DNA from 2 places in the Mesorhizobium sp. P2_B11 genome. Region 1 is predicted to be linked to the other one. Evidence: predicted binding sites of a transcription regulator. Region 1 holds the regulator's gene; the other holds the start of a gene.
The links. The regulator PhoB, encoded in region 1, activates phosphate uptake and scavenging genes when phosphate is short. The targets are predictions, from matches to a motif close to TGTCATNNANCTGTCAT.
Positions count from the first base shown of each region.

Region 2: the regulator PhoB is predicted to act here: its motif matches at 1,958-1,974, upstream of AC1DYJ_RS20735 (PhoX family protein).

Region 1 is NZ_JBFUDF010000002.1:698,682-701,896, forward strand. Features, by position in the region: gene pstB (phosphate ABC transporter ATP-binding protein PstB) at 1-427, shown strand, start outside; gene phoU (phosphate signaling complex protein PhoU) at 469-1,173, shown strand; gene phoB (phosphate regulon transcriptional regulator PhoB) at 1,190-1,879, shown strand; gene AC1DYJ_RS07795 (ROK family protein) at 1,904-3,139, opposite strand.
Region 2 is NZ_JBFUDF010000006.1:263,630-266,844, forward strand. Features, by position in the region: gene urtA (urea ABC transporter substrate-binding protein) at 1-1,205, opposite strand, end outside; gene AC1DYJ_RS20730 (hypothetical protein) at 1,518-1,913, shown strand; gene AC1DYJ_RS20735 (PhoX family protein) at 2,030-3,215, shown strand, end outside.

The DNA of each region.
Region 1 (3,215 bases):
CCATGGCCTGGCCAAGCGCAAGTCCGACATGGACCAGATCGTCGAATCCAGCCTGAAGAAGGCGGCGATCTGGAACGAGGTCAAGGACCGCCTGCAGGAGCCCGGCACAGGCCTGTCTGGCGGCCAGCAGCAGCGCCTGTGCATCGCGCGCGCCATTGCCGTGTCGCCGGAAGTGATCCTGATGGACGAGCCCTGCTCGGCGCTCGACCCGATCGCGACCGCCCGCGTCGAGGAGCTGATCGACGAACTGCGCCAGAACTACACCATCGTCATCGTCACCCACTCGATGCAGCAGGCGGCGCGCGTGTCGCAGCGCACGGCGATGTTCCATCTCGGCTACCTGGTCGAGGAGGGCGCCACCGACAAGATGTTCACCAATCCCGACGACAAGCGCACCCAGGACTACATCACCGGCCGCTTCGGCTGAGCCGTCCAGCGGTTGAATTTTCAGGCACGAGGACCAGGATCATGGGTGAACATACCGTCGCCTCCTTCGATGAAGAACTGGGGCAGATCAGCAAGCTGATCCGCGACATGGGCGATCTCGCCGGCTCGATGGTCAGCGGCTCGACCAAGGCGCTGCTCAATTCGGACAATGCGCTGGCGCAGCGTGTGGTTTCGGACGACGCCATCATGGACGCGCGCCAGCGTGAACTCGACGACCGCGCCATCACGCTGATCGCCAAGCGCCAGCCGATGGCCAACGATCTGCGTGCAGTGGTCGGCTCGATCCGCATGGCCGGCGACCTTGAGCGCATCGGCGACCTGGCCAAGAACATCGCCAAGCGCGTCGGTACCGTCGGTTTGAGCGTCACGCCGCGCGACCTCTCGCATTCCATCGATGCAATGGCGCAGCTGGTGCTGATCCAGGTGCAAGGGGTGGTCGAGGAATATGCTGCCGCGGATGCGGCTGCGCTGGCGAAGCTCAGGAATGACGACGAGCGCATCGACGTCAAATACACGTCGGTGTTTCGTGAACTCTTGACCTACATGATGGAAGACCCGCGCAACATCACCGCCTGCACGCATCTGCTGTTCTGCGCCAAGAATCTGGAGCGCATCGGCGATCATGTCACCAACATCGCTGAAAATGCGTATTATGTGCTAACCGGCCAGCAACTCCCCGCCAATCGCCCGAAGCAGGACGAGACGGCGATGGCCACGTCGGCCTGACAAGGGTGAACTGCTGATGATTGCGCCACGCATCATGGTCGTGGAGGACGAGGAGCCGCTGGGCGTGCTTCTCCGCTACAACCTCGAATCCGAAGGCTACCAGGTCGAAGTGGTGACGCGCGGCGACGAGGCCGAAATCCGGCTGCAGGAAAACGTCCCCGACCTGCTGGTGCTCGACTGGATGGTGCCGGCGGTGTCCGGCATCGAGCTCTGCCGGCGGCTCAGGATGCGGCCGGAAACCGAACGGCTGCCGATCATCATGCTGACCGCGCGCGGCGAGGAGAGCGACCGCGTGCGCGGCCTGTCCACCGGCGCCGACGATTATCTGGTCAAGCCGTTCTCGACGCCGGAATTCATGGCGCGCGTGAAGGCGCTGCTGCGCCGCGCCAAGCCGGAAGTCCTGTCCAGCGTGCTCAAGGTCGGCGACATTGTGCTCGACCGTGAATCGCACCGCGTCTACCGCAAGAAGAGCGAGATCCGGCTCGGGCCGACCGAATTCCGCCTGCTCGAATTCATGATGCGCCACCCCGGCCGGGTGTTCTCGCGCAGCCAGCTGCTCGACAATGTCTGGGGCGAGACGATCTATATCGACGAGCGCACGGTCGACGTTCATGTCGGGCGCCTGCGCAAGGCGGTCAACAATGGCCGCATGCCGGATGTCATCCGCACCATCCGCGGCGCCGGCTACGCTATCCGGGAAGATTAGGCGCGCCGCGCCGTCGCCGGCCTCTCAGGCGACGTGCTTGCCGGTCTTCGCCTGAATCCCCGGCGCAAAAATCTCCTGGTCGACGAAGCCGAGCGCGCGCATGGCGCAGCCTTCGCGGATCAGCGGCAGTTCGTTGGGCTCGGTGTCGAAGGAGATCGACTTCGAGTGCTGGCCGCCGGCGGTCTGGGCGATGGCCTCGCGCAATGCCGGCTCGATCAGATCGAAGGCGGCGGCGCTGACGCCGACCATGGCGACAGGGGCGGGATCGATCAGGGCAAACAGGCTGCCAAGGCCGAAGCCGAGCGCCTCGCCGGCCTTGCGATAGGCCTCGCGCTCCGGGCCATCCGTCTCGCGGGCGCGTGCGGCCAGCGCCCGCATATCGGCATCGCCGACATCGACCGGTTCGGCATCCTCGCTCATCATCTTGGCGCTGCGCCAGATGGCGTAATTGCCGGCATAGGCCTCGACGCAGCCGCGCCGCCCGCAGCGGCAGAGCGCGCCGCCGGGACGGTGGATCATGTGGCCGAACTCGCCGCCGGACGAATGGGTGCCGGTGAACAGCTCGCCCTTGAGCACCAGCCCCATGCCGATGCCGTGCGAGAGCAGGATGGCGATGAAATCGTCGCGGTAGCGCTCGGGTTGGCGCCATTGCAACGCCACCGCCATCATGTTGCAGTCGTTCTCCATGGTGGCCGGAATGCCGAACTCCGCTTCCAATATGTCGGCAAAGCCAATGTCGGTCAGCGGCGTGATCGGCGACCATAGCATGGCGCGCGCATGCGAATCGGTGATGCCCTGGATGCCCATGGCAATGCGCGCGACGCTCTGCACATCGAGGTCGGGATCCTCGAGCCGCCGGCGTACGATTGCCGTACATTCGCCGATCAGCTCGTCGCGCGGCATGGTCAGCGTGTCCAGCCGGCGCTGTTCCTCGGCGACCACCTGGCCGGCATAGTCGATGACGGTGACGGAGAGGAAGTTCAGCGACAGCACCACGGTCATCACCGCCGCTGCCTCCGGGTTGAGGCCAAGGCCGACCTGCGGCCTGCCGCGCTTCAGCGCGCCGGTCTCGCCGGGCTTGCTCTCGGCCAGGATGCCTTCCGCAATCAAATCCGAGGAGATAGCCGATATGGTCGAGTGGCTGAGACCGGTGGTCGCCGCAATCTCGGTCCGCGACGGCTGGCCGGCCCGGCGCACGGCCGAAATCACCATCGCACGGTTGCGACGGCGCAAATCGTCGTGGCGGATTCCAACCGACATCTTTTATCTTCCTCCCGGTCCTCCTCGCGCCTCAATGATAGTGGAGGCATTTGGCGGCACCAGCCAAATATTGGCA
Region 2 (3,215 bases), on a different contig from region 1:
TCGGACCATTCGTCGCCCATCACGAGGCCGGGCGTCTGCGACACGGTCTCGAACTGGCCGTCGGCCTGGATTTCGCCGATCAGCACGGGCTTGGTGATGTGATGGTTCGGCATCATCGTCGAATAGCCGCCGGTGAGGTTCGGCACGGACACGCCGACCATGGCGTCGATGACCTTGTCCGGATCGGTGGTGCCAGCCTTCTCGACCGCCTTCACCCACATGTTGAAGCCGATATAGTGGGCTTCCATCGGGTCGTTGGTGGTACGCTTGTCGTTCTTGATGAACTTGTGCCAGTCGGCGATGAACTTCTTGTTCTCGGGCGTGTCGACGCTCTCAAAGTAGTTCCAGGCGGCGAGATGGCCGACCAGCGGCGCGGTGTCGAGACCGGCCAGTTCTTCCTCGCCGACCGAGAAGGCCATGACCGGGATGTCCTCGGCCTTGATGCCCTGGTTGCCGAGCTCCTTGTAGAAGGGCACGTTGGCGTCGCCATTGACGGTCGAGACCACGGCGGTCTTCTTGCCGGCCGAGCCGAACTTCTTGATCGCCGAGACTTCGGTCTGCCAGTCGGAGAAGCCGAACGGCGTATAGTTGACCATGATGTCTTCGGCGGCGACGCCCTTGGCCTTCAGATAGGCCTCGAGGATCTTGTTGGTGGTGCGCGGATAGACATAGTCGGTGCCTTCCAGCACCCAACGCTTCACCGAGCCGCCATCCTCGCTCATGAGATAGTCGACGGCGGGGATCGCCTGCTGGTTGGGCGCCGCACCCGTGTAGAACACGTTGCGCTCGCTTTCCTCGCCTTCATACTGGACGGGATAGAACAGGATGTTGTCGAGCTCGGAGAACACCGGCAGCACCGATTTGCGCGACACCGAGGTCCAGCAGCCGAACACGGCGGCGACCTTGTCCTTCGAGATCAGCTCGCGCGCCTTTTCGGCAAACAGCGGCCAGTTCGAGGCCGGATCGACGACGACGGCTTCCAGCTTCTTGCCGAGCAGGCCGCCCTTGGCGTTCTGCTCTTCGATGAGCATCAGCATGGCGTCTTTCAACGTCGTCTCCGAAATCGCCATGGTCCCCGACAGCGAATGCAGAATGCCGACCTTGATCGTGTCTTCGGCGGCCTTGGCCGGAGACGACATCGACAGGCCGGCAGCGACCACGCCGGCCGAAAACATTTTTGTTATTGTCGCGAAATTACCCCTCATATCGAAGTCTCCCCAGCTGGTTGATTGCATCGCAACAAGCAATGCAACAGCCGTGCCAAACGCAAGGGCGGCTCTCGGAAATGGGGAATAATCTAACGTTATCAGCTGATTACTATATTATCCTCAAGAAAACAAAGGCAGCCGGTTAAAAATTTGATGAGGGAAATTTGCGCAGCGCACAAGGCTTTTGCCTAATTTTCGCCCAAATATGACAAGTGCCTAGATTTTGAACTCCGCCGGCGGCATAAGGACGAACAATGTTGCGGCACGGCGCAAAAATGGGGCAAGCTCACCCCGCAAACGAGTGAGCCGATGACATCCCGCATCTCCTGCATTTCCGGCATCCTGCTGCTGATGGCAACGAGCGGCGGCGCGCGCGCCGACTTCAGCGACGGCAAGCTGCCGGACGGCACCTATCACTGCGAAGTCTATCTGCTCGGCGCCTTCCTCAACCTCGGTGACATCACCATCAAGGGCAATGTCTATAGCGGTCCGGTGACGTTCGGCACCGCGCTGCAAGGCTATAACTATCAGATGAACGCCAATGGCGAGATCACCTGGCTCGGCCCGCTGGGCGGCTACACCGCCGGCGGCAATTCCGTCTCGATGACGCAAGCGACGCTGGACGGCGAAACCACCCCGTCGTTCGACATCATCCTGAAGCAGCCCGACGGCGCCTTCACCGCCTCGACCTGCACCAAGGGCTGAGCAAAGCCCTCGCCGCGCCCGATTGCGGCGAAACCTTCCTCTCATGTCATGCGGATGTTGCCGAAGCAGACTAGGGCAGCGGTGCGCCGTAACATCCACCCTGAGAGGCAGACACCATGGCCAACGCACCGTCTTCATCCTCACCCGTCATCCGCGACATCATTGCCGAGCGCGTCTCGCGCCGGTCTCTTCTCAAAGGCAGCCTTGCCTCCGGCGCGCTGCTTGCCGGCGCCAGCTTCGTCGGCTCCCTGTTTGCCGGCGAAACGCATGCCGCGGCAGCGCAATCGACGCTCGGCTTTCCCGAGCTGAAGCGCGTCTACGACAAAACCCACGCCGCCGCCGAAGGCTATGAAACGACCATCGTCGCGCGCTGGGGCGATCCGCTCGCCGCCGGCCTCGCCGAATTCGACGGCAACAAGGTCGCAGCCGACGAGCAGGAAAAGCGCTTCGGTTACAATTGCGACTACATCGCCTTCATGCCGCTGCCCAAGGGCACGGTGAATTCCGACCATGGCCTGCTCTGCGTCAACAACGAATACATCTCGCCCAATGTGATGTTTCCGGGCACGACCGAGGAAGACGCCGGCAAGACGATGACCAAGGAGCAGGTCGATCTCGGCATGGCCGCAATGGGCCATTCGATCGTCGAAGTGCAGTTGAAGGACGGCAAGTGGGAAACGGTCGCCGACAGCCCGCTCAACCGTCGCATCACCGCCAACACCGAAATGACCGTTTCCGGGCCGGTGGCCGGCCATGCGCTGATGAAGACCACAGCCGACGCGACCGGCACGAAAGTGCTCGGCACCAGCTACAATTGCAGCGGCGGCTTTACCCCCTGGGGCACGGTGCTGACCTGCGAGGAAGGCGTGTCCGACATCTTTGGTGGCGACCCCAAGAAGGCGCCGACCGCCGAGCTTCTTGATCGGTATGGTTTCGACGGTTCCGACATCTACGGCCGCGGCCGCTTCCATGACCGCTTCAACCTCGACAAGGAGCCCAACGAGGCCAACCGCTTCGACTGGGTGGTCGAGATCGATCCCTACGACCCGCAGTCCAAGCCGGTGAAGCGCACCGCACTCGGCCGCATGTCGCATGAGGCGTCGACCGTCGTCCTCAACAAGGACGGCCGCGTCGTCGTCTATATGGGTGACGACGACTATTTCGAATACATGTACCGCTTCGTCTCGGCCAAGGCCTATGACAAGGCCAACCCGGCCTCGGGCGCTGATCTGCTCGACGACGGCGTGCTGTCGGTCGCCCGCTTCGATGCCGATGGGTCGATGACGTGGCTGCCTTTGGTGC